Botrimarina mediterranea: one gene and its partner. The protein of the gene in region 1 interacts with the protein of each later gene in a pairwise test. Links are inferred from orthologs where the notes say so. Each region holds a gene or a part of one and is shown in the gene's direction. Other genes may lie near its edges. The genes, in order: Spa11_RS07145 and dnaB.

What was found.
Region 2: the proteins of Spa11_RS07145 (region 1) and dnaB interact in binary tests that used the Escherichia coli proteins (3 or more experiments, as listed by UniProt). The link is inferred for Botrimarina mediterranea from one-to-one orthologs.

The regions. Positions count from the first base shown.
Region 1 is NZ_CP036349.1:1,797,063-1,800,293, forward strand. What follows is about bases 129-3,044. They hold Spa11_RS07145 (ATP-dependent helicase), read left to right. Parts: upstream 129-502; coding sequence 503-2,587; downstream 2,588-3,044. Other genes in these bases: Spa11_RS07140 (YfgM family protein), read right to left, coding at 129-341; Spa11_RS07150 (DUF1571 domain-containing protein), read right to left, coding at 2,758-3,044. Outside these bases: more of Spa11_RS07140, read right to left, coding at 1-128; more of Spa11_RS07150, read right to left, coding at 3,045-3,231. UniProt on the Escherichia coli protein: Rep helicase is a single-stranded (ss)DNA-dependent ATPase involved in DNA replication; it can initiate unwinding at a nick in the DNA. It binds to ssDNA and acts in a progressive fashion along the DNA in the 3' to 5' direction.
Region 2 is NZ_CP036349.1:874,453-877,720, reverse strand. What follows is about bases 27-2,979. They hold dnaB (replicative DNA helicase), read left to right. Parts: upstream 27-734; coding sequence 735-2,225; downstream 2,226-2,979. Other genes in these bases: Spa11_RS03470 (BamA/TamA family outer membrane protein), read left to right, coding at 2,614-2,979; rplI (50S ribosomal protein L9), read left to right, coding at 27-442. In the rest of the region: more of rplI, read left to right, coding at 1-26; more of Spa11_RS03470, read left to right, coding at 2,980-3,268. UniProt on the Escherichia coli protein: The main replicative DNA helicase, it participates in initiation and elongation during chromosome replication. Travels ahead of the DNA replisome, separating dsDNA into templates for DNA synthesis.

The DNA.
Region 1 (3,231 bases):
CGGTTGCTGAAGAAAATCTGCGACGCCCGGTAGAGCTTGCCGTCGGCCCAAGTGGCGTCGGCCCACTCGGCGACCGGTGTGCCGGGGTTGTTGTCGGCGGCTGTCTTGAGGTCGACGAGGTCGGGGTTCCCCTGCTCGAGGGCCACGGCGAAGTCGGTCCAGCGGTCGGCCTTTGCTGCGGCGTTGGACGCCGACCAGCTATTGACGCCGATGATCGCCGCCACCAAGACCACCAATCCCAGCAGGATTGCCGGGAGTTGCGGCTTGAGGACCTCGATCTTGTCGGCCAGCCAAGAGGCGAGCGTGTTTTCTTCGAGTTCGTGACGGTGCTGGCTGTCCATATCGAAAAGGCCCGCAAGGGCAAGGGCTGGGGCGGAGCTGGGAAACCGGTATGGTAGGGGCAAAAAGGGGAAAGCGGAAAGGGGAATGCCGAATGTCGTCCCATTAGTTTCCTCCCCCCACTTGCTATTTCCACTTTCCCCTTTCCGCATTCCCCTTTCTCGTGCACGGTCTCAACCCCGCCCAACACGACGCGGTCCATACCCTGCGGGGGCCGCTCTTGGTGCTGGCCGGCGCCGGGACGGGGAAGACGCGCGTCGTGACGTTTCGGATCGCCGAGTTGATCCGCAGCGGGGTCCCGGCGCCGCGGATCCTGGCCGTGACGTTCACCCGCAAGGCGGCGGGCGAGATGCAGGAGCGAGCCGTCGAGCTGCTCTCCCGCGGCCGCAAGCGACAGGCCAAGAATCTCCCGAAGCCGGAGATCAGCACCTTCCACTCGCTCTGCGTCCGGGTGCTGCGGCGGCACGCCAAGCGGATGGGGTACCCCGAGCGGTTCACGATCGCGGACCGCAGCGACCAGGAGTCGCAGGCCCGCCAAGCCCTGCGCGAGATCAAGGCGCCGACCGACGCCCTGACGCCAGGCGATCTCTTGGCGCTCGTCAGCCGTTGGAAGATGTCGTCGATCCTGCCCGATGTCGCCGCTTCGCACGCCGAGAGCGACCGCGAGCATCTAGCCGCGGTGGCGTACCGGCGCTATCAGAACAGCCTCAAGAAGGCCGGCGTCGTCGACTTCGACGATCTGTTGTTACTGACCGAGCAGCTCTTTCGTCACCACCCCGACGCGAGGCGCGAAGAGGCGAGCCGCTTCGATCACGTCCTCATCGACGAGTATCAAGATACCAACCACAGCCAATACGAGATCGTCCGTGGCCTGGCGATGGGGCACCGCAATCTGTGCGTCGTGGGGGACGACGACCAGTCGATTTACGCCTGGCGCGGCGCCGAAGTGACGCACATCCTGTCGTTCAAGCGCGACTGGCCGGACGCCAAGGTCGTAAGGCTCGAGGAGAACTACCGCAGCCAGAGCCCGATCATCCACTTCGCCAATACGCTGATCGCGTTCAACACGGTGCGGCATGAGAAGCGGCTGATCCCGCAGCGGCCAGCTGAGGGCGAGGGGGGCGAGCGGCCCCGCATCTTGCAATTCAAGGACGAGACCGACGAAGCCAAGAAAGTCGTCGCCGACTTGAAGGGCCTGCTCATGGCGGGTGGCTGGCGCCTAAGCGGCGAAGACCGGGAGAAGTTCCTCCGCGCGGGCGGCAAGCCGTTGCGGGCGTCGGACTTCGCCATCCTGTTCCGCACCAACGAGCAGCCCCGCGCATTCGAGCAAGAGTTGCGAGCGCAGCAGGTGCCGTACGTGCTAATCGGCGGAATGAGTTTCTACGATCGTCGCGAGGTGCGCGACGTGATCGCTTACCTCAAGCTCGTAGCCAACCCCGACGACGAGCCTTCGCTCCTGCGGGTCTTCAACACGCCCCCGCGTGGACTCGGTGACGCCGCGCGCAAGGCGTTGATGGAACGGGCGGTCGATAAAGGCGTGCCGTTGTGGCGTGTGGTGGACGACCCCGCCAACTGGCCCGGCATGAGCGAACCGGCCCGGCGGGGTCTCAGCGACCTCCGCGACGCGGTGAAGCACTGGCGCGCCGCGGTAGGACTTGAGCCCCTAGCCGTTACGGTGCAACGCGTCATTGACGAAAGCCGCTACCTCGACGAGCTAACACGGCTCTATCCCGACGCGCAGGAGCGAGAGGCCCGTGTCGCGGCGATTGGCGAGCTCGTGAGCGCCGCGGACTCGTACGCCTCACGGAGTCGCAAGGCGACTCTCGCCCAATTCCTCGACGACATCGCCACCGGCGATCGCGACGACGGCGACAAGGACAAACAGCTCAACAGGGACGCCGTCGCGCTGATGACCCTGCACGCCGCCAAAGGCTTAGAGTTCCCGCACGTCTACCTCGTGGGCATGGAAGAGAGCATTCTTCCCCACAAGCGCTCGATCGACGGTGGAGAGATCGCGATCGCCGAAGAGAGACGCCTCGCGTACGTCGGCGTTACCCGCGCACGCGACCGGCTGACGTTGTCGCTAGCGCTGACGCGCCGCAAGTGGGGCAAAGCCAAGGAGACCATCCCCAGCCGGTTTCTCTGGGAGATGACGGGTCAGGCGGACAACCCGAAGTACCTGGAGGCGAAGACGGGGCGGAAGATGCCAGCCCCGCACGGGAAGGGTTCGAAGAACGCCAAGCGCTAATCGGCCTGTAGGGCCGAAATAGGATAGCCCAGCGCAACGCCCTGGGGTCACGGATACGGGTACAAAAGAAAAGCCCTGAAGAGATCGCCTCTCCAGGGCGTCGTTCATTTCTTTGGCGATGTTCACCCAGGGCGTTGCCCTGGGCTGCCCTTACAGGGCTAAGCCTCACCTCACTGGAAATACTCCGGATTCTCCGGCGAGAAGTCCTTGTCCGTGAAGCCGTTGTTCAGCTTGATGTTAGTGTAGATGTACTTCTCTTCCAGGATTGGCTCTCCGCCCTGGACGGCGGGCCAGCTGAACGCCTGGTAGGCGACCGGGATTCGCAGTTCGTTGTCGATAAAGATCTCCGCCTTGTGGTAGCGGAAGTTCTTGCGCGGCGTCGGGTGGATCGCGCGGATCATCGTCACGTCGCGGCCATCGATCGTCGCCTTGCCGTACGATACCTCGCACTCGGCGTATTTGACGTCCTGTTCGGCGATCATCACCAGCTCGGCGGTGAGGTTACGGATGCCGGCCTTCGTGATCGGGTAGCGCTGGCCATTCATCGCCATCATGCCGTCGACCGGCAGGTTCACCTTGCCGAAGCGACGCTTCCAGCCCGACCCCAGCGCGACGAGCTTGCCGTCGTTCTGGTTCTCGACATA
Region 2 (3,268 bases), 920 kb from region 1 along the record:
CTTGATCCAATCGGTCGAGCACCTCGGCAAGCAAGGCGAAGTCGTCGAGGTCAAGTCGGGCTACGCCCTGAACTACCTCATCCCTGAGGGGCTCGCCACGATCGCCAACGACCACCACAAGCGGATGGTCGATAAGCACAAGGCGAAGCTCGCCGAGATCGAGCGTGAACGGCAGGCCGAACTACGTAAGCAGGCCGCCGAGATCACCAAGCAGAGCGTCACGATCGAGGCCAAGGCCACCGAAGAGGGTCACCTCTACGGAAGCGTCGGCGCGGTGGAGATCATCGCCGCCCTGAAGAAGCAGGGCATCACGATGGCCGCCGAGCAGATCAAGCTCGAGGGCGTGCTCAAGGAGCTGGGCCTCTACACCGTCAAGATCCGCTTCTCCAGCGAGGTCGAGGGCGAGCTCAAGGTCTGGGTCGTCCCCGCCGTTGGCGATTGAAGCTAACCTCAGCTGCTGCTAGCAGTTAGATACACGAGGCAGCCGTTCCGATGGGACGGCTGCCTCGCTCTTTGATGGAGACTGATTTAGGATAGCGTCATGCGGAATGACCAACGACGAAGCCCCAATGACCAATAGGGAGCTGCCGCTCCGCCATCATTGGACATTGGGGCTTGGTCATTGGATCGCAAGCGATGGCCCTCGGCGGCATCGATCCGATCGTTAGACGATCTCTACTGCACTCCGGGCGCTGACGCTCCCGGCTCGCCTTGGTTCGAAGGAGCGGACTCTTATGTCGATCGGCGATTCGCGCGACCGTAACGAGACCAGCGGCGAGGGGAAACGCTTCCGGCGAGATGGGCGTGACGGACACGCCCCGCCGCCGATTAAGGCCGAGAGCCTCCTCGAACGGCAGCTGCCGCAGAGCCTCGAGGCCGAGCGGGCCGTGCTGTGCAGTTTGCTGTTATTGCCGGAGGTCGCCGACGACGTCGCCCTGATCCTGGGCGCGGATGATTTTCTCGACGACGCCAACCGCCGCATCTACCGCCATATGGCGGCGATGCACGACGAGGGCGCGGCGATCGACGTGATGCTGCTGATCCAGCGGCTGCGCGACAAGGGCGAGTTCGAGGCGATCGGCGGCAACGCGTACCTAGCCGAACTGAGCGGCGCCGTGGCAACGGCGGCTCACGCCGAGTACTACGCGCAGATTGTCCGTGAGAAGGCGACGCTCCGCGGCCTCATCGAGGCTTCGACGGACATCCTCCGCGACGCCTACGACCCGACGATGGAGCCGCGGCAGCTGCTGAGCCGCGCGGAGGAACGCGTCTTCGGCATCCTCGAAACAAAGGGGCACGGGCAGGTCACGACGATCCGCGATGTGCTGACCGAGTCGATCGCACGGATCGACGCGCGGATGAAGAACGAGCACGCCTTCGGCGGCATCGAGACGGGGTTCGATGACTTCGACGAGATGACCGGCGGCCTGCACGGCTCGCAGCTAGTGATCCTCGCGGCGCGTCCTTCCATGGGCAAAACGGCGCTCGCGATGAACATCGTCGAGCACGTCGCGATCAACTGCCAGCACCCGACGCTGTTTGTCAGCCTCGAAATGGCGGCGCTCGAGCTGGGCGACCGACTGCTCTGCTCTCGCGCGCATGTGAGCGGGCACCGCGTACGCACCGGCCAGATCAAGGTCGAGGAGAGTCAGAAGCTGATCCGCACCGCGGCGGAGATCAGCACGGCGCCGCTCTACATCGACGACTCGCCGAGCCGGACGATGACGGAAATCTCAGCGGCGGCGCGGCGGCTGAAGCGGAAAGAAGGGCTCGGGCTGATTGTCATCGACTACTTGCAGCTGATCGACCCCGACAACTCGCGCGACCCACGGCAGGAACAGGTGGCGAAGATCGCCCGGCGGCTCAAGGGCCTGGCGCGTGAGCTCGATGTGCCGGTGCTGTGCCTAGCGCAGCTCAACCGCCAGACCGAGGCCTCCCGGGACAACAAGCCGCAGCTATCGAACCTGCGTGAGTCGGGCGCGATCGAGCAAGACGCGGACGTGGTGATGTTCATCCACCGTGAAGAGTACTACGCGACGAACGAAGAGGACCGCGAACGCCTCCGCGGCGAGGCGGAGCTGATCATCCGCAAGCAACGCGCCGGCCCGGTAGGTGACGTGAAGCTCACGTGGCTGCACGACTTCACCCGGTTCACCAACCGGGCGCCGCAGCAGTACGACGAGTTCGCCGGCGGCTACGGCGGCGGGGACAACTCGTTCGGTTAGCTAGCGTCGCCGGGTTCTCCAGATTTGAACCTCAAAGGAACAAAGGGAAACGGAGTGTTTTTTGAAGGTCCGTTTCCCTTTGTTCCGTCGTTCCTTTGTGGTTCGCTTCTCTTCTTGCTAGCAGTGCGGGCTAGCGGCGCCGCCGTATCGGCGTGCCCGGGGGCAAAACTTTGCCCCGATTGGCTCAGGAGCCGCCATCGGTCTTGTGGTGAGGTTGCGCTTTTTCTAGTTCTACGCGGCCTCCTTCCCGCTGGAGGGCCTGCGACGGCTTGCGCCTTCGCCTCGGTAGGAATATCAGCGCTCAATCGACCCCGACACGCCCTCGATGCCGCAAGCCCAACGAAGCCCCGTGAACCGGCCATTCGTCGCTCGCCCCTGCGCGAGTCGCTTGGTTAGGTCTCGGGTTTTCGCGATCGTCGCGCTACTGGTCGCGGTTGCGCCGGCCGCCGCACAAGGCATCGGCGATCCGTTCAACGATGCATCGCCGGCAGCGCGGCAACCGATGCCGGGCGACAATGGTCGCAGAGCGACAAGCGGTCTCAGCGAGTTCGCCACCGACGAATTGGTCGCCGACATCCAGGTCCGCGGCAACCAAACGGTCCCGGCGTCGCGGATCCTCAATCAGATGCAAACCCGTGTGGGTCGGCCCTTCGACCCCCGCGCTCTCGCAGGCGACATCAAAAAGCTGGCCTCACTTCCGTACTTCGTCACCGTCCGCCCATTGCACAAGTCGACCGAAACGGGTCGCGTGATCATCCTCGAGGTGGTCGAGCGGCGGACACTCCGCTACGTCGAGTACCTCGGCAATGAATCGATCAAAGAGAAGAAGCTCGCCGAGGCGACAGGACTGACGGTTGGCGGCGCGGTCGATCCCTACGCTGTCGAAGAGGGGAAGCAGAAGATCGCCTCGCTCTACCGTGAGAACGGCTTCAATCGTGTCCACGTCGAAGTCGTCGAGGGCGCCGACTCGAAAGACCAGGGCGTCACCTACAGTATCAACGAGGGCCCGCAGGAACGGATCTGGACCGTCGTCTTCGAGGGAA